DNA from 3 places in the Pseudomonas sp. S1_G07 genome. Region 1 is predicted to be linked to each of the others. Evidence: riboswitches for the same ligand, from Rfam matches in the RefSeq annotation. Region 1 holds a riboswitch; each other region holds the start of a gene.

Region 1 (10,123 bases):
CGCGTACATCGATGCCTTCAGCGAAGCCTTCCTCGACGACGCCGTGGTCGACTACGCCACCGACCGCATGGGCGGCCAGTTGACCATCAAGGCACCGAACGCCAAGGTGCCGAACGTCAACGCCGACAGCCCGGTCAACGAACGCATCAATTACTACCTGCAAACCGAGATCAACCCGGGGCTGGCCAGCCACGGCGGCCAGGTGAGCCTGATCGATGTGGTCGATGACGGTATCGCCGTATTGAAATTCGGCGGCGGCTGCCAAGGCTGCGGCCAGGCGGACGTGACCCTGCGCGAAGGCATCGAGCGCACCCTGCTCGAGCGCATTCCGGAGCTCAAGGGCGTACGTGACGTAACCGACCACACGCAGAAAGAAAATGCCTACTACTGAGTAAGGCGTTCACTGCGAACAAAAAACGGCGCCCGTGAGCGCCGTTTTTTGTGCCTGTAATTCAATGTCTTATGATGTTTATTTGATAAAGAAGGTTAACTGTGGGAGCGGGCTTGCTCGCGAAAGCGGTGTATCAGTCGCTTCATGGTTTGACTGATAGTCCGCTTTCGCGAGCAAGCCCGCTCCCACATTATTTTGTATGTATTCAGTTATATCAGTAGCTTAGCCAAGTTTGTTCATGTCTCATATCACGGACGATAGAGGTGGGCATGGCCGGCGCGATACAGCGAGGATTCGCTGAAACTGTCGTTTGCCAGCACCCGACCCACCACGATCAGCGCCGTACGCCGGAACCCCTTGGCCGCGACCTTCTGGGCAATATCCCGAAGCGTTCCGACCGCCCAATCCTGATCCGGCCACGTCGCCCGGTGCACCACGGCAATCGGGCAATCGGCGCCATAGTGTGGCAACAACTCAGCGACGATCTTCTCCAGATGGTTGACCCCCAGGTGGATCGCCATGGTCGTGCCGTGGCGGGCCAGGCTCTCGAAGTCTTCGCCGGCGGGCATGCGGGTTTTATCCGCGTAGCGGGTCAGGATCACGCTCTGGGCGATGTCCGGCAGGGTCAGTTCGGTCTCCAGCAGCGCCGCGCAGGCTGCGACTGCCGTCACGCCGGGGATGATCTGGAATGGAATGCCCAGCTCGCGCAAATGGCGGATCTGCTCGCCAATCGCGCCATACAGGCTCGGGTCGCCGGAATGCACGCGTGCCACGTCCTCGCCCTTGGCGTGGGCGGCCTTGATCAGCTCGATGATCTGTTCCAGATGCAACTCGGCGCTATTGACCACCTGGTGGGCCTGATGTCCGTCCAGCACCGCCGTCGGCACCAGGGAGCCGGCATAAATGATCACCGGGCATTGGCGGATCAACCGCTGGCCTTTGACAGTGATCAATTCCGGGTCGCCGGGGCCGGCGCCGATGAAGTAGACGGTCATGGAGAGTTCCTGTCAAAAAAACGGGCGAGCATGAACAATGCTCATGATCGGGAAGGGCGATTATCGGAGTTTTAACCGGCGCAGGCCAATGCAAAGGTGGCCTGAGTGTTTTTCCTACGGGTGATCAGCAGGCGGGCGGGTGCGCCACCCAGCTGTTCGGCGAGCGCCAGGGCGGCACTTTCGGCGATGCCATGACAGCCGGTATGGGCAAATGCGATATCAGACTTATGGCTCAGGCGGTGTTCATAAACGGCCAATCTCTCGGCGCTCAAACAATGCAAGGGCAGTTGCAGCAACCGGGCCAGGGCCAGTAATCCGGGCTCATCCTGCTTGCGATCGAGACTGGCCAGCGCGGTAATGCAGCGGCGATCAACGCCACCCTCGGCAAGGGCGTGATCAAACAACGCCAGCAGGGTGTGAACCTCACAGCCCCGCTGGCAACCCAGGCCGACCACGTAAGTCATGCGCAGTATTGATCATCACGGTTACGGCGGAACAGCCAGGCACTGATCAGGCCCAGAGCCAGCCAGAACGCCACATTGGTCAACTGTGAGGCGATCTTGAATTGTGCTTCCAGGGCCTCGGGTGCCAGCATCGAATGCACTTGCGGTTGCGGCGCGCCGATGATGTGTGGCACGACCAGGATCGCCACCCCCAGTACTTTCAGCAGCCAGTTGCCGCCAAATACCAGCAGCGCGATACCGGCAGCGGTGGACGCGGCGGTGCCGATCCACCAGATCTGCCGTTGCGCCAAGTCGGCGGCGGCAGTGCCCGGCAGCTCGGGTGGCAGGCCCAGGGTGGGGGCGAGCACAAAGGTTGCGTAACCGGCCAGGCCCCACAGCAGGCCCTGGGCGGTGCGGGTGGGCGCGCGCAGGGTGTAGAGGCCGGCCAGCATCAGCGCAAAACCCACCGCCACCACCAGGTTGCCGCCGGTGGTGGACAGCACGCGCTGCCAACCGTCTTCCGGCTCCCAGGCTTCGGCGTCGTGGCTGTGCGCGGCAGCGCCGGCACTGTGTTCATGGGCTACTTCGGCGGCGGCCGGGGCGTGTTCAAAGGTTTCCGCGTGCAGAATCAGCGGGGCCACCCAGAAGCTTTGCAGCAAAGTCAGCAGCAGAGCGGCCAGCAAGCCGCTGAACCCTGCGGTTTGGGCAATGCGCTTGATCATCTCGGCAGGCCTCAGTGGCACGGGAACGCGGCGCTGTGGCGGGTATCGTGGGCGGCATTGTGCACCGCCTCGATGTGCGAGAAACCGGCGAAATACACCAGGCACGCGCCGAGGATCGACGCACCGATGGCGGCGGTCAGGCGTTGGCTGAGGGTGGCGGTGCTGCTGGCGGAGGGCGAGGTGCTGCTGATGGTCGACATGGCGCGTCCCTTTCTGGTTTCTGGGCGAAACGAGCGCATGCAAACCCCGCGAGCCAGGCACGCAGAGTTCTGAACAGCGCCCGCCCACCGCGGGTTTGTTATCTGGATTTTTCGGGCCGGTCTCCGGGCTTGCGAGGGGGCTCTTGACCTGAGCCCGGAAAGCATCGCCTTCCCATGCAAAAGCACAGTGGCTGTGACGCTTCGCTCGCTTACCGTTGCGGGGGCAGCACCGGACTTGCCACAGGCATATGGCTCACCGGTTTCCCGTTTCACCCTGTGAAGGGCACCCGAAACAAGGCGTGTAGGAAAGCATGCAGAGCGACGGTAGTCAAATTGACCGCGCCCCTGTAGCCTTGCACCTTCGAGGTTCTTCGGCCCAGGCCGAAGCTAAGAAGGGAACGCGGTTCAAGCCGCGGCTGCCCCCGCAACTGTAAAGGGTGTATCCGACTGCCACGCCACTGCCTGAACCGGCGGGAAGGCGCAGCCGGCGCCGGTCTCACGACCCGCACGCCCCAAGCCAGGAGACCTGCCTCGTCAGCGATTTTTCAATTCAACCGGGCGGGGTGATCCGGTGACGAAATCCGCTTCTGCGCCCTGTCGCAGGGCCTATCGTCCCGTATGCCCGCCCCCAAGGGCATCCGATGAAAACACTGGCCAAACTTCCCGTCACCATCGTTACCGGCTTTCTCGGCTCGGGTAAAACCACGTTGCTGCGGCATATGCTCGACAACGCCCAGGGCCGCCGCATCGCGGTGATCGTCAACGAATTCGGCGAACTGGGCATCGACGGTGATCTCCTCAAGCAGTGCTCTATCGGTTGCACCGAGGAAGAAGCCAATGGCCGGGTCTACGAATTGGCCAACGGCTGCCTGTGCTGCACCGTGCAGGAAGAATTCTTTCCGGTGATGCGCGAGCTGGTGGCGCGTCGCGGCGACCTTGACCATATCCTCATCGAAACCTCCGGCCTGGCCCTGCCAAAACCGCTGGTGCAAGCCTTCCAGTGGCCGGAAATCCGCAGCGCCTGCACCGTTGACGCGGTGATTACCGTAGTCGACAGCCCGGCCGTGGCCGCCGGCACCTTCGCCGCGTTCCCCGATCAAGTGGATGCCCAGCGCAAGCTCGACCCCAACCTGGACCACGAATCGCCGTTGCACGAGTTGTTCGCCGACCAACTGGCCAGCGCCGACCTGGTGATCCTCAACAAAGCCGACCTGATCAGCCCCGAAGACCTGGCCCGTGTGCGCCTGGAAGTTGCCGAGGAGCTGCCGCCGGCGGTGAAAATCATCGAGGCCAGCAGCGGTCGTCTGCCGTTGGAGGTGCTGATCGGCCTGGGCGCCGGCTCCGAGGAGCATATCGACGGTCGCCACAGCCATCACGATCATCACCATGAAGGTGAAGACGATCACGATCACGATGCGTTTGACTCGATTTCCATCGACCTGCCCCAGGCCGATGAAGCGCTGCTGCTCGACGCCCTGACGCAGTTGGTGGTGCAACACGGCATCCTGCGCGTCAAAGGTTTCGCCGCGATCCCGAACAAACCGATGCGCCTGCTGATCCAGGGCGTGGGCACGCGTTTCGACAAACACTTCGACCGCGCCTGGGGAGCCGATGAAGCACGCATCACGCGCCTGGTGCTGATCGGCCAGGCGCTGGACGCGGCGGGCCTCGAAGCGCAACTGCGCGCCGCGCTCAGCGTTTAACCCATGCACCTGCTCAGGACCCAGCCCGGTGGTTTCGTCGCGGACGACAATATTGCCGACCTTGGGCAAACCCCCGCCGAGCTGGTGATCCTGTGCAGCGGCGACTCCAGCCTGGCGCTGCTCGCCGAAGCGGCCCAGCAGTTGCCCGACGACTACCCCAGCCTGCGTCTGGCCAACCCGATGCAGGTGCAGAACCATGCCTCGGTCGACCTGTATGTGGACGAGGTGCTGCGCCACGCCAAGGTCATCCTGATTTCCCTGCACGGCGGCATTGGCTATTGGCGCTACGGCATCGAGCGCCTGGTGGCGTTGGCCGAGCGTGGCGTTACGTTGATCCTGGTGCCGGGCGATGATCGCCCGGACCCGGAGCTCAGCGGCCTGAGCACGGTGGGCGCAGAAGCGCGCGACCGGCTGTGGCAGTTCCTGCGCCAGGGGGGCTTGGGCAATGCACTGGATTTCTATCGCTGCCTGGCCAGTGGTTACCTGGGGCGCGATTACCCGTGGGCCGAACCGCACACCTTGCCGCGCACCGCGATTTATCACCCGCATAAAGCCAATGCCCGCCTTAATGACTGGCAGGCGGATTGGCATGCCGACCGTCCGGTGGCGGCGGTGTTGTTCTACCGCTCTCACTTGCAGGCGGCCAATACCGGGTTTATCGACGTGTTCTGCCAGCGCTTGCAGGCGGCGGGCCTTAACCCGTTGCCGCTGGCGGTGGCCAGCTTGAAAGAGCCTGGCTGCCTGACGGTGGTCGAGGACCTGCTGGATGAGGTGGGCGCGGCGGTGATCCTGAACACCACCGGTTTTGCCCAATCCAGCCCCGAAGCCCCGCATCTGCGGCCGTTTCGCCGCAATATCCCGGTGATCCAGGCGATTTGCGCCCAGGACAACCAGCCTGGTTGGGCCGCCAGCGAACAAGGCTTGGGCCCGCGCGACCTGGCCATGCACATTGCCTTGCCGGAACTGGACGGGCGCATTATCAGCCGGCCGATCAGTTTCAAGGACCTGGCCTGGCGCAGCGAGCGCAGCCAGTCGGACGTGGTGTGCTACCGCGCGGCGCCCGAACGCATGGACTTTGTCGCCGAACTGGCGCGGCGTTGGGTCGAGCTGGCGCGAGTGCCGAATGCGGATAAACGCATCGCGCTGATCCTCGCCAACTACCCGACCCGCGACGGTCGTATCGGCAATGGCGTGGGCCTGGACACCCCGGCGGCGGCACTGAATATCCTTCGGGCCCTGCAAGCCGAAGGTTACCCGCTGCCGGATGGACTGCCGACCAGCGGCACGGCGCTGATCCAGGAACTGCTCGGCGGCGTCACCAACGATCTGGACAGCCTCGACCTGCGCCCTTGTCATCAAAGTCTCGGCCTGGACGACTACGAGGCGATGTTCAATCGCTTGCCTGAGTCCAATCGCCAGGCCGTACTTGAGCGTTGGGGCACGCCGCACAACGACCCGATGTTCCGCGACGGGCGCATGATGATCGCCGGCCTGCGCCTGGGCCTGACCTTCGTCGGCATCCAGCCGGCGCGGGGTTACCAGGTGGATGCCAGCGCGGTGTACCACGACCCGGACCTGGTGCCGCCCCACGGCTACCTGGCGTTCTATTTCTGGTTGCGCCACACCTACGGCGCCCATGGCGTGATCCACGTCGGCAAGCACGGCAACCTCGAATGGCTGCCGGGCAAGGGCGTGGGCCTGTCGGAAAACTGCTGGCCCGACGCATTGCTGGGCCCGTTGCCGAATATCTACCCGTTTATCGTCAACGATCCGGGCGAGGGCGCCCAGGCCAAGCGGCGCACCCAGGCGGTGATTATCGACCACCTGATGCCGCCGCTGACCCGTGCCGAAACCTACGGCCCGCTGCGTGACCTGGAGCTGTTGGCGGACGAGTACTACGAGGCGCAACTGCTTGACCCGCGCCGCGCCCGTGAGCTGCAAAAAGACATTCTCAAGCTGGTGCGTGAAACCCGCATCGACCAGGAGCTTGAACTGGACGGAGACGCGGATGCGGCCATTTGGCTGCCGCGCCTGGACACCTACCTGTGCGACTTGAAGGAATCGCAGATCCGCGATGGCCTGCATATATTTGGCGAATCACCGCAAGGTCGCTTGCGCATCGATACCTTGCTGGCCTTGCTGCGTATTCCCCGTGGCGACGGTCGTGGCCCGCAATCGAGCCTGCTGCGGGCGCTGGCCAAAGCCTTCGAACTGGGCTTCGACCCGTTGGACTGCGCCTTGTCCGAACCCTGGGCCGGGCGCCGCCCGGCGATGTTGCAGGCGATCGATACGCAGCTGTGGCGCACCGCTGGCGATACCCGCGAGCGCCTGGAGCTGTATGCCGCGCGCTTGATCGAACAGGCGCTGGAAGGCCCGCTCGAACAGTTGGAAGAGCCTGGCTGGGAGGCGGTGAAGGCGGTGATCGAAAGCCTGCGCATCGTCGTCGCGCCGCGCCTAGATGCCTGCGGTCCGGCGGAAATGCGCGGTTTGCTCGATGCCCTCGGCGGGCGCTTTGTGCCGGCCGGCCCGAGCGGTGCGCCGAGTCGTGGGCGCCTGGATGTGCTGCCTACCGGGCGTAATTTCTTCACCGTTGACGTGCGCAACCTGCCCACGACCACCGCGTGGCGCATCGGCTTTCAGTCGGCCAACCTGATGCTTGAACGGCATTTGCAGGACCACGGCGACCACCTGCGTCAGCTCGGCCTGTCGGTGTGGGGCACGGCGACCATGCGCACTGGCGGCGACGACATCGCCCAGGCCATGGCGCTGATGGGCGTACGCCCGGTATGGGCCACCGGCAGCCAGCGCGTGGATGACTTTGAAATCCTGCCGATCAGCTTGCTCGACCGCCCGCGCGTGGACGTGACCTTGCGGGTGTCGGGGTTCTTCCGCGACGCCTTTGCCAACCTGATTCGCCTGTTCGATGCCGCGGTGCAGGCGGTGGCGGCCCTGGATGAACCGCAGGAGATGAACCCGCTGGCGGCCAAGGTGCGCAGCGAGCGTGAGTCCTTGCGTTTGGCGGGTCAGGATGAAGACGCGGCAGCGAAACAAGCCGGCTGGCGCATTTTCGGCGCCAAGCCTGGAGCCTATGGCGCGGGCGTGCAAGGGGCGATTGACGGCCGCCTGTGGCAAAGCCGGGAAGATTTGGCCGAGGTCTATCTGAACTGGGGCGGCTACGCGTACGGCGGTTCCGATGAAGGCACCGCAGCTCGCGAGCAATTCGCCCAGCGCCTGAGCCAGGTGCAGGCGGTGTTGCAGAACCAGGACAACCACGAGCACGACCTGCTCGATTCCAATGACTACTACCAGTTCCAGGGTGGCATGCTCGCTGCCGTGGAAACCCTGAGCGGCGACAAGGCGGCCAGCTACCATGGCGACCATAGCCAGCCGGATTTGCCGAAGATCCGCACCTTGAAGGAAGAGCTGAACCGGGTGATCCGTGCCCGCGCCGCCAACCCCAAGTGGATCGAGGGGGTCAAACGCCATGGCTATAAAGGGGCGTTCGAAATGGCCGCGACCGTGGACAACCTGTTCGCCTTCGACGCCACTACCGCGCTGATCGACGATCATCAATACGCCTTGCTCGCCGACGCCTACCTGCTCGACCCCGACACCCGCGCCTTTGTGCAGCAGCACAACCCCGATGCGTTGCGCGACATGACCGAGCGCATGCTCGAAGCCCAGCAGCGCGGTATGTGGCAGGAACCGGGGGCGTACCGCGAGGCGTTGGAAAACCTGTTGCTGGATATAGAAGAAGACAGCTAGAACGCGAGATGTCGCTTGCTGTGGCAAGCGGGCTTGCCCCAATGCCGTTCAGTTAAGCGAAAGTGATTCAGTGTAGGAGCGAGCTTGCTCGCGAAGAACGTCAACGATAACGCGGGAAACCTGATCCCCCGCAGCGTTCTCGGGTTCTTCGCGAGCAAGAACCAGGCGTCCCCCTCGCTCCAAAAAGTTACCGGTCAGTTCCCATGCCGAGCGGTGACACGTGGGCAAGCCCGCTCGCCACAGAGTGATTGCCTGTACAGCAGAATTTAAAGAGAGACCGGATGACTGATATTCCCCATTTCCCGCTGTCCGCCGTGGTCGGTGCCGATGACCTGAAGCTGGCGTTGTGCCTGACCGCTATCGACCCCAGGATCGGCGGTGTGCTGATCGAAGGCCCACGGGGCATGGCCAAGTCCACCCTGGCGCGGGGCCTGGCCGACCTGTTGGCCAGCGGGCAGTTTGTCACGCTGCCCCTGGGCGCCACGGAAGAGCGGCTGGTCGGTACCCTCGATCTCGACGCAGCCCTCGGCGAAGGCCGCGCGCAATTTTCCCCCGGCGTGCTGGCCAAGGCCGATGGCGGTGTGCTGTATGTCGACGAGGTCAACTTGCTCGCCGATCACTTGGTGGACCTGCTGCTGGACGTGGCCGCCAGCGGCACCAACCTGATCGAGCGCGACGGTATCTCCCATCGGCATTCGGCGCGCTTCGTGCTGATCGGCACGATGAACCCGGAGGAGGGTGAGTTGCGCCCGCAATTGCTCGACCGTTTCGGCTTCAATGTGGCGCTGGGCGGGCAGACCTTGCCCGCCCAGCGTGGGCAGATCATCCGCCGGCGCCTGGATTTCGACAGCGACCCGGCGGCGTTCTGCGCGCAGTGGGCCGAAGCGCAGACGGCCCTGCGCGAACGCTGCACCCAGGCGCGGGCACGCCTGGACAGCATTGCCATGGATGACCAGGCCCTGGCGCAGATTACCGAGCGTTGCTTTGCGGCGGGTGTCGATGGTTTGCGTGCCGACCTGGTCTGGTTGCGCGGTGCCAGGGCACATGCGGCGTGGCGTGGCGCTGATGCGATTGCCGAAGCCGATATCGAGGCGGTGGCCGAATTTGCCTTGCGTCATCGCCGTCAGGCGCCGTCGCCGCCTGCCAGCCCACCTGTGCAGGGGCAGGCCCCGAAACCTGACGACACCTCTGCGGGTCAAGGCCAGTGGGGCGACATGCCCGCCCCGGCGTTGCCCACGGGCGCCCGTCGCGATGTGCCCACCTGGCCAAAAAAGCCCTAGGCATCCGCCCCCGACCTGACGCGGGGGCGGATGCCCGGCCCAAGGCGGGTCGACTGGACGGAGGCAGGCAGGGTAAGGCGCGCAGCGCGCGACACGGTTCGGTCAATTGGCCGGGCACCTTGCTCGGCGGCCGGCCGCGATGCCGTCAGGATCTGTTGTTCCACCTGCGTAGCCGTGCGGCGCATGAATTGTGGCTGGTGATTGTCGATGCGTCGGCCTCTACCCGGCGCCATCAGGCGCTGAGCGATGCCAAAGGGTTATTGGCGCAGTTGTTTGATGATGCTTATCGCCAGCGCGCGCGCATGGCGCTGCTGACGGCCAGCGGCAAGACGCCGAAGTGGCAGGTACAAGGCTTGAAGGCCGCGAAAAGCTTGACGGGGTGGCTGGATCAATTGGGCGCGGGCGGCGGTACGCCGTTGCTGGCGGCATTGACCGAGGCGGAGCGGTGGCTGGTGGCGCGGCGCAAGCGTTATCCGGCCGAGCAACAGAGGTTGCTGGTGATTACCGATGGGCGGCTCAAGGACATCAGTGCGTTGCCGTTACTGGCGTGTGCGGGGATGCTGGTGGATATCGAGCGCGGGCCCATCAGGTTGGGCCGGGCTCAAGCGTTGGCGAGCGGTCTGC
Region 2 (10,123 bases), 1.7 Mb from region 1:
CAACTCGACGCTTTGCAGGGCCAGGGCCGCCAGTTTCTTTTGCATCACCGCATCCCCCTGCAACAGGCCCAGCAACTGGGCGCGGTTGCCGTCGACGTCGGTGAGCGAGTCCAGCAGGTAGAGCATACCGCCACACTCGGCGAGCAACGGCTTGCCGGCCAAGTGGTGGGCACGGATGGCCGCGAGCATCGCGGTATTTTCCGACAACGCCTGATGGTGCAATTCCGGGTAACCACCCGGCAGATAGAGACTGTCGGCGTCAGGCAATTGGCGGTCATGAATCGGCGAAAAAAACGTCAACTCAGCCCCCATCGCCCGCAACAGATCGAGACTGGCGCCATAGGTGAAGGCAAACGCCTCGTCACGGGCGACAGCAATGCGCACGCCGGCGAGCAACGGCTGGGCCTCGATCACTTGCGGCGCGACAAAGGTCACCGGCGGCGGCAGCGCGACTTCGCAACTGCTGCCCAGCGCCTGGGCGGCGGCGTCCAGGCGCAGGTCCAGGTCGTTCAGTTCGCTGGCTTGCACCAGGCCCAGGTGACGACTGGGCAATTCGATACCGGTTTCGCGGGACAACGCGCCATACCAGCGCAGGCCCTCGGTAAGGCTGCCTTCAAGCAGCTGCGCATGGCGCAGGGTACCGACGCGGTTGGCCAGCACGCCGGCGAATGGCAAGTCCGGCTGATAGCGCGCCAGGCCCAGGGCCAGGGCACCAAAGGTCTGGGCCATGGCGGTGCCGTCGATTACGCCCAGCACCGGTACGCCGAAGTGGCGTGCCAGGTCGGCGCTGGAAGGGGTGCCGTCGAACAGCCCCATCACGCCCTCGATCAGGATCAGGTCAGCCTCCCCCGCCGCTTCCCACAACAGACGGCGACTTTCCTGCTCACCCACCATCCACATGTCCAATTGATACACCGGCGCACCGCTGGCGCGCTCGTGAATCATCGGGTCCAGAAAGTCCGGGCCGCATTTGAACACGCGCACCTTGCGCCCCAGGTTGCGGTGCAAGCGGGCCAGCGCGGCGGTGACGGTGGTTTTACCCTGGCCGGACGCCGGTGCGGCGATCAATACGGCCGGGCAATGACGGGGCTGATTCAAAGTTCGACGCCCTTCTGTGCCTTGATACCGGCCTGGAACGCATGTTTGAGCATGCCCATTTCGGTGACGGTGTCGCCCATTTCGATCAGTTCAGGCTTGGCCCCACGGCCGGTGACCACCACGTGCTGCATCGGCGGCCGGGCTTGCAGGTCGCTGAGGACCTGGTCCAGGTCGAGGTAACCGTGCTTGAGTGCGATGTTCAGTTCATCCAGTACCACCAGGCCGACGCTCGGGTCTTGCAGCAATGCCCGCGACACGGCCCAGGCGGCCTCGGCGGCGGCAATGTCGCGCTGGCGGTCCTGGGTTTCCCAAGTGAAGCCCTCGCCCATCACATGGAAGCGCACCTGCTCGGGGAAGCGTCGGAAGAACAACTCTTCGCCGGTGCTGTTGCGCCCTTTGATGAACTGCACCACGCCACACTGCATGCCATGGCCCATGGCGCGGGCAAGCATGCCGAACGCCGAGCTGCTCTTGCCTTTGCCGTTGCCGGTCAGCACCAGCAGCAAACCGCACTCGTTGGGAGAATTGGCGATGCGCTCGTCGATCACGGCTTTTTTGCGCAGCATGCGCGCCAGATGGCGTTCGTCGCGGTCGGGGGTATCGGTCATGGCAGCTCTCCGTTGGGGCTGGACAAAAACGGCGGGCAGGAAAAAGAGAAAACAGACAGCCAAGCATCGCCCACCGTGATGCTGTTGAATGAGCCAGGCCGGTCTCCGGGCTCATGAGTGGCGTTCTGGAGAGAACAGGCCCACGCTGCGCCTTCCCATATCGCACGCGATACAGTGGCAAAAGGCAGCGTTTTGACTCATTTACCGTTGCGGGGGCAGCGCCGGAATCGCGGCGACACTGTGTATAAGTGCGCTCACTCACCGGCTTCCCTGTTTCACTCTGTCGACCCACAGGTCACAGAGCACCTGGAACAAGCCGCGAAGGTTAGTGGGTTGGGGGTGGAGCGTCAATTAAAGCTGGCCTTGCACTGGAACCAACGCACGGCTGATCTCCTCTACCCTTACAGGTATTAAGGAGAACACCATGCATAAAACCAGACTCGCCCTACTGATCATGCTCGCCGGCACCCTCACGGCCTGCGGCGAAAGCTCCACCTTGCAGGTGTCCGAGGGCACCGGGCCTTCGCCCCAACTGCCGGAGCCGAACAAGACGCTGATCCCCACCGTCAACATCGCGCCGGCCATCGGCTGGCCCGAGGGCGCGAAACCGACGGCCGCCGCCGGCACTCAAGTGGCCGCGTTCGCTGAGGGCCTCGACCACCCGCGCTGGCTGTATGTGCTGCCCAATGGCGATGTGCTGGTGGCGGAAACCAACGCACCGCCCAAACCCGACGACGCCAAGGGCGTGCGCGGCTGGGTTATGGAGAAGGTCATGGGGCGTGCCGGCGCCGGGGTGCCAAGCCCGAACCGCATTACCCTGCTGCGCGATGCCGACCACGATGGCGTCGCCGAAACGCGCACGGTGTTCCTGGAAAACCTCAATTCGCCGTTCGGCATGACCCTGGTCGGCAATGACCTGTACGTGGCCGACTCGGACAAGCTGCTGCGCTTTGCGTATCAGCCGGGCGAAACCGCGATCAAAGCCCCAGGCACCACGGTCGTCGACTTGCCGGGCGGCCCGCTGAACCATCACTGGACGAAAAACGTGGTGGCCAGCAAGGACGGCAGCAAGCTGTATGTGAGCGTGGGCTCCAACAGCAACGTGGGCGAAAACGGAATGGAGGCGGAACAGGGGCGCGCAGCGATCTGGGAGGTCGACCGCGCCAGCGGCCAACACCGCATTTTCGCCTCTGGCCTGCGCAACCCCAATGGCATGGCCTGGGAACCGCAGAGTGGCAAACTGTGGACGGCGGTGAATGAGCGCGACGAGATCGGCAGCGACCTGGTGCCGGACTACATCACCTCGGTCAAGGACGGCGGCTTCTATGGCTGGCCGTTCAGCTATTACGGGCAACACGTGGACGTGCGCGTCACCCCGCAGAACCTGGGCCTGGTGGCCAAGGCGATTGCGCCGGACTACGCGATAGGCCCGCATACGGCTTCGCTCGGGTTGACCTTCGCCGAGGGCAGCAAACTGCCAGCGCCGTTCAGCAATGGCGCATTTATTGGCCAGCACGGTTCGTGGAACCGCAAGCCGCACAGTGGCTACAAGGTGATCTTCGTACCATTCGAGGGGGGCAAGCCTAACGGGCAGCCGGTGGACGTGCTGACCGGGTTCCTCGATAAGGATGAGAACGCCATGGGCCGGCCGGTGGGCGTGGTGATCGACAAGCAGGGGGATTTGCTGGTGGCGGATGATGTGGGGAACAAGGTGTGGCGGGTGTCGGCCGCTAGGTAGCGAAGCCGCAAGCTTCAAGCCTGGAGCTGCAAGGTGGCGGTGCACCCTCTTGCAGCTTACAACTTGAAGCTTATCGCTGCTTTTAGGGATTTCGTGCCAGATTTGCTGGCAACACGCGCTTGGCGCTCAGATAGGCATTCTGCCAATAAGCCTTGGACAAGGTGTCCAGCTTCACCGTACCGCCGGTCTGCGGCGCATGCACAAAGCGCCCCTCGCCGACGTAGATCCCGGCGTGGCTGACCTGCGAGCCACCACCGGTGGCGAAGAACAGCAGGTCGCCGGTCTGCAGGTTCTGTTCGCTGACATCCTGGGCACGCATCACGATCAGTTCGCGGGTGGTGCGCGGCAGGGAGATGCCGGCGGCGTCACGGAAGACAAAGCCGATCAGGCCACTGCAATCGAACCCCGAATCCGGCGTGTTGCCGCCCCAACGATAAGGCGTGCCGACCAGGCCCAGAGCGCGAAAGAGCACATCTTCGGCGGCAGGCGAGTAACTTTGGCTGGAATAGTTGAAGACCGGCTTGGGCTTGACCGCAATGGGAGCGGGCGGCGGCCGGCTGGCGCAGGCGCTGATAAGCGCGGCGCAGAGAATAAGGATCAGGCGGGCTGAGGTCGACATGTGCAGAACAATCCTGGTCTGGATGCGGCTATCGCTGCCGAACGCTGAAAACCAGAACGCGCAAGCAAAGCTCGCGCGAACGGATTACAACAATGTCCAGGGATTCTAGCGCTTACACGTCAAACTTCAAGTATCACTTTAACTTTACTTACTGGCTGTAACCGTCGTTGGGGCCATGGCGAGTGCACGCTTGGCTTCAATGAAGGTTTTGCTCCAGTAGCTGTCGCCCAGGCTGTCGACTCGAACACCGCCACTGCGACGGCTGCTGGAGTGGATAAACTGGTTGTCACCCAGGTAGATACCGGCGTGACTGACACGACCACGGCCTGCAGTACTGAAGAAAAGCAGATCACCGGGCTTGAGGTTGTTGCGCGCGACCAACGGTGCTTTCACGTTGATCATTTCGCGAGTGGAGCGCGGCAGGTTCATGCCAGCTTCTTCACGAAACAGGTAACCGATGAAACCGCTGCAGTCGAAACCGGCTTCGGAGGTACCGCCGAAACGGTAACGGGTACCGATCAGGGACATGCCGCGTTCAAGAATGCTGTCGGCCAGAACTGGAAGCTGGTAAGGCTTGTTGCCGGAGAAATCGGCCAGTTCCTTTTCAGTTGCTACCTCTTCTTCATAAACAGAAGCAGACTGTGCAGCAACAAATTTAGCCTGATTTTGAACCTGAAGTTTTTGCTGTTCTGCCACCTGTTGAGGGTGGGAGGCGCAACCAAACAACAGGGTAACGAGTGCGAGAGGCACGAGGGGTGCGAAGCGATTTAGCATGGGCACGACCGTGGCTGATGTGTAAAGAAGCCGAGACTATGCCTTCTATCACATCGATTTGCAAATTCAATCGCGCTCTTTGTGACTTCTTGTTTGGACGCTGACATCTAAGCCCTTAACTCCCCCTAGGCGTCTTTCGCGTGGCAAAACCGGCCCAAACGCGGGTTTTATGGCGCCTGTATTTTGCCGAAAGCCCCGTAAGCAAAGGCTTGGCTACCAGCCGAGGGTTTCCTTAAGGAAGGGAATGGTCAGCTTGCGCTGGGCCTGCAAAGAGGCTTGGTCGAGCTGTTCGAGCAAATCGAATAATGCGCTCATGCTGCGGGTGCCACGGGTGAGAATAAAGTGCCCCACCTCGTCGGTAAGGTGCAGGCCGCGGCGGGACGCACGCAGTTGCAGGGCACGCAGCTTGTCTTCGTCGGACAGCGGGCGCATCTGGAAAATCAGCGCCAGGGTCAGGCGCGACTTGAGGTCGGCCAGCTTGACCGGCAGCTCACGTGGCGAGGTGGACGCGGCGATCAACAAGCGTCGGCCGCTGTCGCGCAAGCGGTTGAACAGATGAAACAGCGCCTCTTCCCAATCCGCCTTGCCGGCGACCGCTTGCAGGTCGTCCAGACACACCAGTTCGTATTGCTCCAGGTTGTCGAAAATCCCGATACCGCGGTCCATCAACTCGGCCAGGGGCAGATACACCGCTGGCTCGCCCATTTGCTCGAAGCGCAGGCAGGCGGCCTGCAACAGGTGGGTACGCCCCACGCCGTGCTTGCCCCACAGATAGATCAGGCTTTCAGTCCACCCGGCGTCGGCTTCGCAGAGCCGCTCGACATAGCCGAGTGCAGCGGCATTGGCGCCTGGGTAGTAATTGATAAAGGTGGCGTCATCACGCAGACGCACACCCAAGGGCAGCTGAATCGGTTTCATGCTGACTGAACGGCTCCCATCGAACCGTTAGTGGCCTCTGTGTAAAGTTTGCAAAGTTTATACCCGTGACGCCGGGCGCACAATGCAGCAGACCACAAGCAAAATCAAAGGTTTGCGTTAACTTGCCGGTTTCGCGCAAATTGTTTGACGGCACGGGCCATAAACTACAAACCCGGCCGAAGCCGGGTTTGTGACCGAGCGATTACAGCTCGGGGTCTTCAATACCCGTGTACACCTCGGAATCCTTGTACAGATCGTGCACATGGCGCACCAGCACCATGATCACCGCCGCCACCGGCAGCGCCAGCAGGATGCCGGTAAAGCCAAACAACTCACCGCCCGCCAGGATCGCAAAGATCACCGCCACGGGGTGCAGGCCAATCCGGTCACCCACCAGCAATGGCGTCAGCACCATGCCCTCCAGCGCCTGGCCCACCATGAACACCGCGACAATCCCCAGCATCGGGTACAGGTCGCCGCCAAACTGGAACAACCCGGCCACCAGCGCCGCACCGATACCAATCACGAACCCCATATACGGCACGATGGCGGCCAGCCCCGCGATCAGGCCGATCAACAGCCCCAGCTCCAGGCCGATGGCCATCAGGCCGGCGGCGTAGATAACCCCCAGCGCCAGCATCACCAGCAACTGGCCACGCACGAAGGCGCCCAGCACCTCATGACACTCGCCAGCCAGGGAGACGATGCGCGCCTCGCGATCACGCGGCAGCAGGCTACGGATCTTGGCCATCATGATGTCCCAGTCCCGCAGCAAGTAGAACGCTACCACCGGGATCAGCACCAGGTTGGTCAGCCAGCCGATCAGTGCCAGGCTGGATGCCGTGGCCTGGCTGAGCACCACACCGACGATGTCGGTGGTCTGGCCCATATGCTCGCTGATCGCCGCCTTGACCTTATCGAACTTCCAGAAGCCGTCCGCCAACCCCAGCTTGGCCTGGGCCCACGGCATCGCCGTGTGCTGCAGCCAGTCGAGCATTTGCGGCGCCAATTCATAAAGGCGAAACAGCTGCTTGGCCAGCATCGGCACCAGCACCAGCACCAGCGCGGTGACGATCAAGCTGAACAGCGCAAATACCGCCACCACCCCCAAGGTACGTGACAGCCCGGCTTTCTCCAGGCGATCCACCACCGGGTCGAACAGATAGGCGAGCAGCAACGCTACCAGGAACGGCGTCAGGATCGAATGCAGCAGGAACACAAACACGCACAGCAGGACAATCCCGCCAAGCCACACCCAACGACGCGTATCCGCCATACACCACTCCATTGCTTCTATATAAGGAAGAACTGTTGTTACCAACGAAACCGCAGTTGCGCCTGAGGTTCAGGAGCGGCCGGTTGTGTGCCTTCGGCCACGGGTTGCGGCGCAGGTGCCTCGCCCGCCGGCACCTCCTGCAACTTCGCCAGGCTCAGTTGGGTCCGCAACTGATCTGCACTGCCGTGGACGCGATACACAATGCGATCGCCATCCACCCGCTGCGGCTGGGCGCCAAACGGCTCAAGCAGACGGCCCAGCGCGGCGTAGCGCTCCAGGTTCATCCCCTGCACCTCCAGCAATTGTTCAGTACTGACACCCGGCTTGACCGCAAAACGCGGCGCCAGCTTTTCGCTGACCGCCAGCATCACGGCATCCGCCACCGCACCCGTGTCGGCCCCCTGCGCGGTGCCCTGCTCGCTCTTGTCACCCAGCCACAGGCGCCACTTGGCCTGCCACTGGCTGCCGTCCTGGCGCGCATGGACCGCCAGCAAGGCGTCGGCGCCGTAGCGCTCGGAGGCGGCGCGCAACGGCGTGGCGTCGGCGCTTTCCAGGTTTGACGCCGTGGCAACCACCTGTTCGTCCAGGTCGCCCATCGGCAGGCGCAACGGCAAGCCACGGTGTTGAGCCGCGCGGCGCAACGCTGGGGCAACGGTCTGACCGTCGCCCACCAGGCTGCTGCCTTCGGTGGAATCGTTCAGCCACCAGCCAAGGATCGACGGCCGATTACTGCCCCAGATCGCCAGGCCCGCGTCACGCAAGGCACGATCGGTGCTGACCGGGTCGAAGTCCACTTGCAGGCTCTCGGGTGGGCCGGCGTCGTAGCCGTATTGTGTGATGATTTGTTGCGGGTCCTTGCGAATTGCCGCCAGGCCCGGGCCTTCGGCGGCCTTGGCGTCGCCGGTCAGGCGGATCACCAGGGTTTGCACCGCTCGCTGGGTCGCCTGGTCGCGCTCCTGCGGCGATTGGCTGTTGACGGGCTCGAGCACTTGATACAGGCCATTGAGGGTTTCGGCATGACTCGCCAGGCTGACCAACGACAAGCAGCCTACAAAGAAGAATTTACACAGACGCATGGAAGATTCCCGAACGACAAATTTAGCGGCTGGAACAGACCGCGCGAACTCGATTTGGCAAGGCTGTGACCACGCCCACCGATAAAACATTCACAGGGTCTCGGTAAGTTTTCGCACTGTCATAACGATAGCGAGTTCAAGGCTATACCTTAATACGCGGCAAAGCCGAGCCGATTAGCATTTTTTTAAGCCCATATACCCCTGCCCGTCGGCCCGAGGATGGCCGCTGCCCCTCAAGCCTGATAAAATCGCGCGCCTTCGCAGACCGTCAACGGCTGGGGCTTTTACCAAAAGTGCCTGCCCGCTCGGTCGTTACCCAGAAATCCCCCCTAAAGGCCTGGATCATGAGCAAGCAACCCTCCCTGAGCTACAAGGACGCCGGTGTAGACATCGACGCCGGTGAAGCATTGGTCGAACGCATCAAGAGCGTCGCCAAGCGCACTGCGCGCCCCGAAGTCATGGGCGGCCTGGGCGGTTTTGGTGCCCTCTGCGAAATCCCGGCCGGCTACAAACAGCCTGTGCTGGTCTCCGGCACCGACGGCGTGGGCACCAAGCTACGCCTGGCGCTGAACCTGAACAAGCACGACAGCATTGGCATCGACCTGGTTGCGATGTGCGTCAACGACCTGGTGGTCTGCGGCGCCGAGCCGTTGTTCTTCCTGGACTACTACGCCACCGGCAAGCTCAACGTCGAGACCGCCACCCAGGTCGTGACCGGCATTGGCGCCGGCTGCGAATTGTCGGGTTGCTCCCTGGTCGGCGGCGAAACCGCTGAAATGCCGGGCATGTACGAAGGCGAAGACTATGACCTGGCCGGTTTCTGCGTCGGTGTCGTAGAAAAAGCCGAGATCATCGACGGTTCCAAAGTGGCAGCCGGTGACGCCTTGCTCGCCCTGCCATCGTCCGGCCCGCACTCCAACGGCTACTCGCTGATCCGCAAGATCATCGAAGTGTCCGGTGCCGACATCGAGAACATCCAGCTCGACGGCAAGCCACTGACCGACCTGCTGATGGCCCCGACCCGCATCTACGTCAAGCCACTGCTCAAGCTGATCAAGGACACTGGCGCGGTCAAGGCCATGGCCCACATCACCGGTGGCGGCCTGCTGGACAACATCCCGCGCGTCCTGCCAAAAGGCGCCCAGGCGATTGTCGACGTGGCCAGCTGGCAGCGTCCTGCGGTCTTCGACTGGCTGCAAGAGAAAGGCAACGTCAACGAAACCGAAATGCACCGCGTGCTGAACTGCGGCGTGGGCATGGTCATCTGCGTGGCGCAAGAACACGTTGAAACCGCGCTGAACGTTTTGCGTGAGGCTGGCGAGCAGCCTTGGGTCATCGGTCAGATCGCCAACGCGCCAGAAGGCGCGGCCCAGGTTGAACTGAAGAACCTCAAGGCTCACTGATGCCTCAGACCTGTGATGTCGTGGTGCTGCTCTCCGGCACCGGCAGCAACTTGCAGGCCCTGATCGACAGCACGCTGACCTGCGACAGCCCGGTGCGCATTGCTGCGGTGATCTCCAACCGCAGCGACGCCTACGGCCTGCAACGTGCCAGCGATGCGGGTATCGAAACCCGTTCGCTGGATCACAAGGCGTTCGAAGGCCGCGAGGCCTTCGATGCCGCCTTGATCGAACTGATCGACGCGTTCAACCCCAAACTCGTGGTACTGGCCGGTTTCATGCGCATTCTCAGCGCTGACTTCGTACGCCACTACACCGGGCGCCTGCTCAATATCCACCCTTCCCTGCTGCCCAAATACAAAGGCATGCACACGCACCAACGCGCGCTTGATGCGGGCGACAGCGAGCATGGCTGCAGCGTGCACTTCGTCACCGAGGAACTCGATGGCGGGCCTCTGGTCGTACAGGCAGTGGTTCCGGTAGAGTCTGACGACTCGGCGCAGACGCTTGCGCAACGGGTTCATACCCAAGAACACAGGATTTACCCGCTGGCTGTGCGCTGGTTTGCCGAGGGCCGGTTGATTCTGGGCGACCAGGGTGCATTATTGGACGGTCA
Region 3 (10,123 bases), 1.4 Mb from region 1:
CGGTGAATCGGCCGGAGGGCATTTGGCGGCGGCGACCTTGCTGGCGCTCAAACAATGGCCGCAATTGCTCGACCGCGTGCGCGGCGCGGTGCTGTATTACGGCGTTTACGATTTGAGCGGCACACCGAGCGTACGCACGGCCGGGCCGGATACGTTACTGCTGGACGGGCCGGGGATGGTCGAGGCGTTGCGCATGCTCACGCCGGGGTTGAGTGATGATGAGCGCAGGCAACCGCCGTTGTCGCCGTTGTATGGGGACTTTGACGGTATGCCGCCCGCGTTGATGTTTGTGGGGGCGTTGGACCCGCTTAAAGACGACACGCTGTTAATTGCGAAGCGCTGGCCGCAGGCGGAGGTCCATCTGCTGCCGGAGTCGGCCCATGGGTTCATTCATTTTCCGGTTGCGATGGCGGAAGGGGTGTTGGTGTATAGCCGACAGTGGATCAGAGATCGCGTTGGGTAAACGTCTGTGCAGGCGGGAAGTCTTCGTAGGATTTTGGTAGGTAACCCCAAATTCTCAGCATGTCAGCCTGTACCTCGAACTCGAAACCAATTTGTGCGACGGCCTTCGATATTTCTTCGGTATGATCAATGTACGTTTGTGGGAGTAGCGCACCCAGGGACGGTGCTAGTTCCCACAAGCCGATATCGAACCATTCGACGTAGGCAAATGGGAACGGCAAGTGGTAGTGCCACTCCACGTCCCATTCCGATATATGTCCTGTGATAGATTTAGAACGATACGGTGGTTGCCAGCCTGAGAGTTGACGGACATGGGTGATCAGTTCGTTCCACTTGGTATTGTTCGCCGCGCTTGCCAGGTTTCTCGCTGCTACGGCAGCTTTTATGATCTTGCGGTTCTTATCATTCTGTCGGGCGTCAGGCCCTGGTAGTTCGTTCATATTCATTCCTGTCGACTCACTCATTTGAATGACATGGTACTGCGGGCCATCCAGTAATTTGAAGGCGATCCAGAATATTGAGACTTCCTTTTTTTCCTCCCGGAATTGTCTGAAAGCGTTACTTGGTTATCTTCGTTGCGAGCGGATAGGGAACTTAAAACCTGATCACCTAGTCGGGTTAATCAGCTGCACCTCTCCCATAATAAGGACGCCGCCATGCGCGCATACACCCTGAACTATCTGTTCAACGATGCACCCCGCACCCATCTGTTTGAACTCAAGCAACCCGATTTGCCCGTGCATGAGGCCGCGTTGCACTTGCTGCAATTGCACTTCGGCGATGCGGAGAATGGCTTGATCATGCCCCCGGCGGATGCGGCGCCGGAGGAAATTCTGGAGCAGGCAGAGGTAGTGGGGATTACGCGGATAGAGGTTGTATGAGCCAAAGATCCAGTAGATTCGAGAAGCATCGCCAATCAATGTAGGCGGCCCCACCACCTCTTCGACGTAGCGCTATCGCGCAGCAAACCGGGACCTCTGTGGCGAGCGGGCTTGCCCCGCGTTGGGCTGCGAAGCAGCCCCAAGACCAGGCGCAGAGGAGTGCCTGATACAGCGCATTCGTCTTCATTAGGGGCGCTTCGCACCCCAACGCGGGCGGTGCGACGATTCGCGAAGCCCGCTCGCCACAAAGCACGGTCGTTTAATTATTTAAAATCAATTAGTTATTTTATGTTTATAAGCGCTGGCTTGCCTGCTCCCGCCGTTGGATTGTGTGAAGCCATTAATTGGAGCGCAACCGCAGGATCTGCGCGCCGTCAAACGGGTCGGTCAGGTAATGTCCCTGCACTCCGAACGTGTCCTGCAAGCGTTGTGGCGTCAGCACCTGCCGCGGTTTGCCCAGCGCCACCAACCGTCCGTGATCCAGCACGGCCAGGCGATCACAGGTCAGTGCCTGGTTGAGGTCGTGCAGGGCGATCAAGGTGGTCACCGGCAAACCCTGCACGCCTTTTAAAATCGTCAGTTGATGCTGGATGTCCAGGTGGTTGGTCGGCTCATCCAACAACAGAATCTGCGGCCGCTGCGCCAGGGCGCGGGCGATGTGCACGCGTTGGCGTTCGCCGCCGGAGAGGCTGCGCCAGGCGCGGTGGCTCAGGTGGGTGGCGTCCACATCGTGCAGGGCCTGCTGCACGATGGCGTCGTCGTCGCGGGACCACGGGCTCAGCGCCGACAACCACGGTGTGCGGCCCAGGGCCACGGCGTCGAACACGCGGATGGCGTCGTCGGTGTCGGCCTGCTGTTCCACCACCGCCAGTTGCTGCGCGATGGCGCGGCGCGAGAGGTCGCCCAGGCGTTGGCCACCCAGGCGTACTTCGCCGCTGGCAGGGGCGCGCAAGCCGGCGAGCAGTTTGAGCAGGGTGGACTTGCCCGAGCCGTTCGGCCCGACGATGCCCAAGGTTTCACCCGGCTGCACCTGCAGGTGGATGTCGCACAGCAACTGCGCCTCGCGCACCTTGAAGCCCAGGCCGGTGCAACTGAGTACCGTCATCGCGCGTTCCTGCGGCCAATCAGGATCAGTGCGAACACCGGTGCACCCACCAACGCCGTGACCACGCCCACGGGGATCACCTGGCCTTTGATCAAGGTGCGCGACAGCACATCGGCGGCAATCAAAAACAATGCACCGCCCAGTGCACTGGCCGGCAACAGGCGCGAATGCCCGGTGCCGAGCAACAGGCGCACGGCGTGGGGGATCACCAGGCCGACAAAGCCGATGGAGCCGACAATCGACACCATCACCGCTGTCACCAGCGCCGCGCAGCCCACCAGCAGAAACTGCACGCGGCGCACCGGGATGCCGAGGGACGCCGCCGAGTCGCTGCCGAAGGTGAACGCATCCAGCGCGCGGCGATGCCACAGGCACACCGCCAGCCCCGCGACCGCCACTGGCACCGCCAGCCACACCGACGGCCAGCGCACGCCGCTGAGGTTACCCAGTAGCCAGAACAGGATGCCGCGCGCCTGTTCAGAGCTGGCCGATTTGGTGATCAGGAACGCGGTGAGGGCATTGAACAGCTGTGAGCCGGCAATACCCGCGAGGATGATCTGGCCGGTGCCGCTGGCCCGCGTGAGCAGAATCACCAGGGCAAACGCCGCCATGGCACCGACGAAGGCACCCGCCGACAACGAAATCAGCCCGCCGCCCACGCCCAGCAACGCCACCAATACCGCGCCGGTCGAGGCCCCGGCGCTGATGCCCAGCAGGTACGGGTCGGCCAACGGGTTGCGCAGCAACGACTGCAAAATCACCCCGCAGGTGGCCAGCCCCGCCCCGCAGGCGGCGGCGACCAGGGCGCGGGTCAGGCGGTAGTTCCACACCACGCCTTCGTCGATGGGGTCCAGTACGTAGCCGGCGGCCCAGAGTTTATTGGCGAGCACCTGCAACACCACGTGTGGCTCGATAGTGGTTTCACCGATGGCCACGCCGGCAAGTACGGCAACCAGGAGCAGCGCGAGGGCGAGTAGGGTGCGGATCATTTGGACAGGTCGTAGCCGTCGATGGCGCCGGCCAGTTGTTCAAGGCCATCGAACGTGCGCAGGCTGGCCTGCAGCGCCAGGGCGTCGAGGATGATGATGCGGTTGTTCTTCACGGCATCCATGTTACGGGTCACCGGGTCGCTGCGCAGGAACGCAAGTTTCTTTTCGTGATCGTCGGCCGGGTAGCGACGGCGGTCCATGCGCGCGATGATCAGGAAAGTGGGGTTGGCCTTGGCGATGGTTTCCCAGCCGACCGCGGGCCATTCCTCATCGGACTGCACCACGTTGTGCAGGCCGAGGGTCTGCAGCATGAATTCGGGAATGCCCTTGTGCCCGGCCACGTACGGGTCGCTGGCCATCTCGGAACTGGAGAACCACACCAGCGCACTGGCGTGCTTGAGGCCTTTGCTGCGTGCGGTAGCGATGGACTTGGCCAGGCGCGCCTTGAGCTCATCGTTCAACTGTTGGCCGCGATCCTGGACATCGAAAACCTGCGCCAACTGGTCGATGCTTTTGTAGATCGCCTCGATGCGGAACGGCTCCAGGCGCGTACCGTCGGCGCCCACCAGGTTGTCCTTGCCTTCGCAATCGGAGGGCAGCACGTAGGTGGGGATCTTCAGCTCGTGAAACTGTTCGCGGGTGCCGACCACGCCTTGCGGGCCCACCACCCACTCCAGCTCGGCGGCCACCAGTTGCGGGCGCTTGGCGATCACCGCCTCGAAGCTCGGTTCGTTATTGGCCAGGCGCTCGATTTTATCGTTCTGCGCCTTGAACGGCGCCAGCACGCTGTTGAACCACAGCGAAGTGCCGACCACGGTGTCGCCCACGCCCAGGGCATAGAGCATTTCGGTGGCGGCCTGGCCGATGGTCACGCTGCGCGAGGGCGCGTGTTGAAAGGTGAGGGTGCTGCCGCAGTTCTCGATCGTCAGCGGGTAATGAGTGGGCGCCGCTTGGGCCAGGGCGCAGAAACCCAGGCCGGTGATCAGGGCGGTAACGCGTGGCAGCATGGGGCGATCTCCGTTTGAACCGTACGTGAAACAGGGGAGGTACGGTTCGGAAATACGCCCTCGAACGCTGCCGATCGGGCAGGCGAGAATGTCCTTCCCGGACACCCCGCCGGTTGGTGATTGTGCTGGGCCGGCAGGTCTCCTGACTGATGCGTCGTCGCCTTGCTCCGGCCTTCCCGGACAGCGTCCAGTGGCAGTGGGGAGCAGGCTCGGCACCTACAGTTGCGGGGGCAGTTTCGCTTGGCGCCGCGTGCGGCGCTTCGAATTCCCTGTTAGTCCCTTACGGGAACCGGCGGCGGTATGGTAGTCGATTAGGCCCTGGCGAAGTAGCCCAAGGCCCGTCGGTTCACAGACGAATGTCCCCAGGCCCCTGGATCAGCGCTTCAATCCGGGTGCCAGTGGCGCGTTCTTCGTTGCTGAAACCATCGTAATCGGCCAGGTTGGCGAAGCGGATGCCGGTCAATTGTTCGATCTGGATCACACTGCGCCGATACGTCCTGAGCTGGCCGAACATCAGGTCAAGCTGACCCAGCTCGCGGCTCTGGTCGATCATGTAGGCACTGGCGCTGGGCTTGCCGTCGTCGCTGAGGTAAGCCACCACCTTCCAGAACGCCTTGGGGATTTTGACGCCCCGGTAGACACGGTCGTCGTCGGCGAACACCGGGCCGCTGAACACCGTGGCCCGGGCTTTCCAGCGCTGGGTGTTGTTGAGGATGTAGTCCTCGAGTTCGAGCCAGGTCTTTTGGTTGAAGCCGCTCATCTGTGGCGAGCAGTTGGTGAAGTGGAAGGTGTCGGCGTTGGCGATGGCCGCCGCGTCGCCCCAGTTGGGGTCCTGGCGCCGCACCAGGTGGCCGCGATCCAGACCATTGCTCGCATAGAGCTCTTCGCCCACCTGCGCGCTGATCGGCAGGCGGCCATCGTAGGCCCAGGTGTCGCTGCTGCGCAGAATGTCCTCGTGCTGGCCGCCATCGATATTGACGCCCACATAGAGCGCCAGTCGTCGGGAGCGAGACATGGTGACCGAGAAGTGCGTGTAGTCCAGGCGCCCTGGTTGCATGTCATCCGCCAGCGTCTCGCTCACGGTGGGCCACGGCACCACGAAGCGGCTGAGGAAGTCTTCTGCGTAGCCCTGCCGGCCCTCCAGCGCTTGCGCCGGGGTCACCCGTGGGCCGCCCGCGCGGGCTTCCAACAGTGTGGGGCTGGCCGCGACCAACGGGTGCAGATCGGCGAGCCGGGGGCGGTGCGACAGGTCGATATTGGCTTTGCGTGCTGGCATGGGATGCTCCTTGCGGGCCTGGAAATAAACACGACTGCAACATAGCTTCATGACAATTTAGTCCATGCACCGACAGCAGGACTATCCTGAAGCGGTCACCCGGACGTAGTCACATGCCAAAAAGGGAGCTAGCCCATGTGTGTTCGCCAGCAACGCAATCCGATCTTCTGCCTGATTCCGCCGTACATGCTCGACCAGATCGCGCGTCACGGTAATAAAGCCCAACGGGAAATCGCCTTGCGTACCCGCGCCAAGGACAGCACGTTCCGCTCTTTGCGCATGGTCGCCGTGCCGACCCGGGGGGCCGCCCATATGGCCCTGGCCATGGGCGCCGAAAAACGCCGCTCGATCTACAGCGCCGAGGGCAATGACAGCCTGCCCGGCAAGCTGATCCGTAGCGAGGGCGACGCCGCCAGTGGGGTGGCGGCGGTGGACGAAGCCTATGATGGCCTGGGCGCGACCTTCGATTTTTTCGACCAGGTGTTCGACCGCAATTCCATCGACGATGCCGGCATGGCGCTGGACGCCACCGTTCACTTTGGCCAGGACTATAACAATGCCTTCTGGAACTCGACCCAGATGGTGTTCGGTGATGGCGACCAACAGTTGTTCAACCGCTTCACGGTGGCGCTTGACGTGATCGGCCATGAGTTGGCCCATGGCGTCACCGAGGATGAGGCCAAGCTGATGTATTTCAATCAGTCCGGTGCGTTGAACGAGTCGTTGTCGGACGTGTTCGGCTCGCTGATCAAGCAGTATGCATTGCAGCAAAAGGCCGAGGACGCCGATTGGTTGATCGGTAAAGGGCTGTTTACCGAGAAAATCAACGGTACCGCGCTGCGCTCGATGAAGGCTCCCGGCACGGCGTTTGACGATAAGCTGCTGGGCAAGGACCCTCAGCCGGGGCATATGGATGATTTTGTGCAAACCTATGATGACAATGGCGGCGTGCATATCAATTCCGGCATTCCCAACCATGCGTTTTATCAGGTTGCCACGAACATCGGCGGGTTTGCCTGGGAGCGCGCCGGCCGCATCTGGTATGACGCCCTGCGTGATGCGCGGCTGCGGCCGAACTCGGGCTTCCTGCGGTTTGCGCGTATCACCTACGATGTCGCCGGTCGACTTTACGGCGCGAACAAGGATGAACAGAAGGCGGTCAAGGAAGGCTGGAAAGCGGTGGGCATTCACGTTTGACACACCGCCTGGGCGGTGAGGAGCAGCCATGCACATTTCAATCAAGGAAATCGGCGGGCCGGCGTTTTTTCCTGGCCTGGCCCGGCCGAACACTGTGGAGCTGGAGAAGCTGCCCGAGCCGGACCAGCAGGAGTTGCGGCAACTGATCGAGGCTTCACACTTCTTTGAGTTGCCGCAAAGCACTACGCCGGAACCCGGCAACCCCGACCAGGTGCATTACACCCTGACCGTGACGGAAGGCGAGCGTGAGCACACGGTGTGCGTGCTGGCGCCGGTGAAGTCGCAGGCACTGGACGGGCTGGTGCAGTGCGTGCGGCGGCATGTTCGCTGTTGAGGCTTATTTGCGGTCCAGCCACACGGTTTGCGCATTGCAGAACTCGCGTACGCCAAAGTGCGACAGCTCGCGGCCGAACCCGCTCTTCTTAATGCCGCCAAACGCCACTCGCGGGTCGGAGACGCTGAAGGCGTTAACGAAGATGCCGCCGGTTTCCAGTTGGTTGGCGATATCGCGGGCCTTGGCCGCATCGGAGGTGAAAAGGCTGGCGGTGAGGCCGAATTCGCTGTCATTGGCCAGCGCCACGGCGTGGTCTGCGTCGCGGGCGGTGATGATGGAGGCCACTGGGCCGAACAGTTCCTGCTTGAACGAGGTCATCTGGTCGGTGACGCCTGCCAGGACGGTCGGCGCATAGTAGTTGCCGACGCCCGCGACGTTATGGCCGCCCAGCAGCAGAGTCGCGCCTTCTGCCAGGGTCGCCTGGACCTGCCCGTGCAGCTCATCGCGCAGGTCGAAGCGGGCCATTGGGCCGACGTAGGTGGCGCTCGATGTGGGGTCACCCATCACCAGGGCACGGCTGGCTTCGACGAACCTGGCCGTGAAGGCTTCCACCACGCCTTGCTCGATGATCAGGCGCTTGGCGGCGGCACAGACTTGGCCGCTGTTCTGGAAGCGACCGATCACCGCAGCCTGCACGGCGGCGTCGAGGTCGGCGTCGTTGAGCACGATAAACGGGTCGGAGCCACCCAGTTCCAGGACGCATTTTTTCAGCGCGGCGCCAGCCTGGGAGCCGATGGCGATGCCGGCGCGCACGCTGCCTGTGAGGGTGACGGCAGCGATGCGTGGGTCGGCGATCGCCTCGGACACACCAGCGGGGGTGACGTTGATTACCTCCAACAGGCCGTCAGCGAAGCCGGCTTTGTGAAGCGCGGTTTTGATCAGGTAGGCGCAGCCCATCACATTCGGCGCGTGCTTGAGCACATAGGTGTTGCCGGCCAGCAACGCCGGCACGGCGCCACGCAGTACCTGCCATACCGGGAAGTTCCATGGCATCACCGCGAGGATCGGCCCGAGCGGGCGGTATTCGATATGGGCGGTGCCGTTGTCCACCAGGGTCGGTTCCGGGGCCAGCATGGCCGGGCCGTGGGCCGCGTACCACTCGCTCAGTTGCGCGCATTTCTCGATTTCGGCGCGGGCCTGGGTGATGGGTTTGCCCATTTCCAGGGTGATCATCCGGGCCATCTCTTGCGTTTGGTCGCGCAGCACGCCGGCCAAGGCCAGCAGCCGTTCGGCGCGCCGGTTCAGCGGCTCGCGACGCCAGGCGCGGAAGGCGGCGTTGGCGCGGTCGAGGGCGGCGTCGAGTTGCGACGCGGTGTCGAACGGGTAGCTGGCGACGGTTTCGCCCGTGGCGGGGTTGATCGACAGGGCGTGAGTGGTGTGTGAGATCGCGTTCATGGCACCGTCCGGCTGATGGGGGGAATGGGCTCAGCGTACGGGGCTGTATCTTTTCTGGAAACTGAATAATATTAAGCGATACGTTCACGATTGGAGAATGATTTGGACCTGGTGCAGCTGGAAATCTTCAAGGCCGTTGCCGAGCAAGGCAGCATCAGCGCCGCCGCACAGTTGATTCACCGGGTGCCGTCGAACCTGACCACGCGGATCAAACAACTGGAACAGGATTTGGGCGTGGAGTTGTTTATCCGCGAAAAAAGCCGCCTGCGCCTATCACCGGCCGGGTGGAATTTCCTCGGCTATGCGCGGCGCATCCTCGACCTGGTGCAAGAGGCCCGCGCCACGGTGGCGGGGGAGGAGCCCCAGGGCGCCTTTGCCTTGGGGTCGCTGGAGAGTACGGCGGCGGTGCGTATTCCGGCGTTGCTGGCGGCGTATAACCAAAAACATACGAAGGTCGAGTTGGACCTGAGCACCGGGCCGTCCGGCACGATGATCGAAGGTGTGCTGTCCGGGCGACTGGCGGCGGCGTTTGTCGATGGGCCGGTGCGGCATGCCACGCTGGAGGGGGTGGCGGTGTTCGAAGAGGAGATGGTGGTGATCGCGCCGCTGCACCATGCGCCTGTCACCCGCGGGCAGGATGTGAGTGGCGAGAACATTTATACGTTCCGCTCCAATTGCTCGTACCGGCACCACTTCGAGCGCTGGTTCTCACAGGATGGCGCGGTGCCGGGCAAGATCTTTGAGATCGAGTCGTACCACGGCATGTTGGCGTGTGTCAGCGCTGGCGCCGGCCTGGCGCTGATGCCGCGTAGCATGCTGGAAAGCATGCCGGGGTCTGCGGCGGTGAGTGTGTGGCCGCTGGCGGATAATTTCCGCATCCTGCACACCTGGCTGATCTGGCGGCGGGGCACGGTGTCGCAGAGTTTGAACAGCTTTGTGAAGTTACTGGAGGAACGCGATCTGGTAGCGCAGTCGTTCTAGTGTGGAAGCGGGCTTGCCTGCGCTAGCGTCAACCGGGCCGGCCTGATACACCGCGGTGCCGGCCTCGCAGGCAAGCCAGCTCGCACCTTTGATCGTGTTCAACCGCCGAACTGGAAGGTGCCCATCGCCAGTTTGGCCATGATGGCCGTTGCGCCCAGCTGCACCAGCCACAACGCCAATCCGCCCAGGAACACCCCCAGCGCGACTTGCAGCACCAGGCTTTTCTGGCGTTTGGCTTGCGGGGCACGCGGGGTGTAGTCGTGCAGGTCGTCGCGGTCGGCGCGCAGATCCAGGTCGTCATTTCTCATAAGGTTCTCACAGCAAGAGGGCGGTCAGGGTTCAGTCTAGGGGCTGGATACGAAAAAGGGGAAGCCATCGGCCTCCCCTCCTGTGCAACGCCAGCAGGTTTACAGCACCTGGACGATTGCCTGTGTGACCGCACCAATGTTCGCCTGGTTCAACGCCGCCACGCAGATACGCCCGGTATCCAGCGCGT

What was found. Region 1 has a riboswitch for cobalamin ahead of cobW (cobalamin biosynthesis protein CobW). Riboswitches for the same ligand answer to the same signal wherever they lie in the genome.
Positions count from the first base shown of each region.
Region 2: it holds a riboswitch for cobalamin, as region 1 does, so the genes downstream of both, cobO (cob(I)yrinic acid a,c-diamide adenosyltransferase) here and cobW (cobalamin biosynthesis protein CobW) in region 1, are expected to answer to the same signal.
Region 3: it holds a riboswitch for cobalamin, as region 1 does, so the genes downstream of both, AB4O05_RS22820 (ABC transporter substrate-binding protein) here and cobW (cobalamin biosynthesis protein CobW) in region 1, are expected to answer to the same signal.

Region 1 is NZ_CP162778.1:3,644,866-3,654,988, forward strand. It holds gene nfuA (Fe-S biogenesis protein NfuA) at 1-391, shown strand, start outside; gene cobM (precorrin-4 C(11)-methyltransferase) at 640-1,386, opposite strand; gene AB4O05_RS16765 (cobalamin biosynthesis protein) at 1,458-1,850, opposite strand; gene AB4O05_RS16770 (CbtA family protein) at 1,847-2,551, opposite strand; gene AB4O05_RS16775 (CbtB domain-containing protein) at 2,563-2,751, opposite strand; cobalamin riboswitch at 2,849-3,057, opposite strand; cobalamin riboswitch at 3,099-3,299, shown strand; gene cobW (cobalamin biosynthesis protein CobW) at 3,393-4,454, shown strand; gene cobN (cobaltochelatase subunit CobN) at 4,458-8,219, shown strand; gene AB4O05_RS16790 (ATP-binding protein) at 8,501-9,499, shown strand; gene AB4O05_RS16795 (vWA domain-containing protein) at 9,553-10,123, shown strand, end outside.
Region 2 is NZ_CP162778.1:5,391,202-5,401,324, forward strand. It holds gene AB4O05_RS24515 (cobyrinate a,c-diamide synthase) at 1-1,098, opposite strand, end outside; gene cobO (cob(I)yrinic acid a,c-diamide adenosyltransferase) at 1,095-1,706, opposite strand; cobalamin riboswitch at 1,786-2,031, opposite strand; gene AB4O05_RS24525 (PQQ-dependent sugar dehydrogenase) at 2,131-3,444, shown strand; gene AB4O05_RS24530 (C40 family peptidase) at 3,527-4,063, opposite strand; gene AB4O05_RS24535 (C40 family peptidase) at 4,208-4,837, opposite strand; gene hda (DnaA regulatory inactivator Hda) at 5,051-5,755, opposite strand; gene AB4O05_RS24545 (AI-2E family transporter) at 5,958-7,031, opposite strand; gene AB4O05_RS24550 (DUF2066 domain-containing protein) at 7,070-8,107, opposite strand; gene purM (phosphoribosylformylglycinamidine cyclo-ligase) at 8,452-9,510, shown strand; gene purN (phosphoribosylglycinamide formyltransferase) at 9,510-10,123, shown strand, end outside.
Region 3 is NZ_CP162778.1:5,012,476-5,022,598, reverse strand. It holds gene AB4O05_RS22845 (alpha/beta hydrolase fold domain-containing protein) at 1-463, shown strand, start outside; gene AB4O05_RS22840 (DUF6678 family protein) at 444-902, opposite strand; gene AB4O05_RS22835 (hypothetical protein) at 1,119-1,343, shown strand; gene AB4O05_RS22830 (ABC transporter ATP-binding protein) at 1,684-2,448, opposite strand; gene AB4O05_RS22825 (FecCD family ABC transporter permease) at 2,445-3,437, opposite strand; gene AB4O05_RS22820 (ABC transporter substrate-binding protein) at 3,434-4,444, opposite strand; cobalamin riboswitch at 4,560-4,753, opposite strand; gene AB4O05_RS22815 (DNA/RNA non-specific endonuclease) at 4,791-5,720, opposite strand; gene AB4O05_RS22810 (M4 family metallopeptidase) at 5,856-6,917, shown strand; gene AB4O05_RS22805 (protealysin inhibitor emfourin) at 6,946-7,251, shown strand; gene AB4O05_RS22800 (aldehyde dehydrogenase family protein) at 7,255-8,646, opposite strand; gene ptrR (putrescine utilization regulator PtrR) at 8,749-9,627, shown strand; gene AB4O05_RS22790 (hypothetical protein) at 9,726-9,935, opposite strand; gene AB4O05_RS22785 (amino acid aminotransferase) at 10,035-10,123, opposite strand, start outside.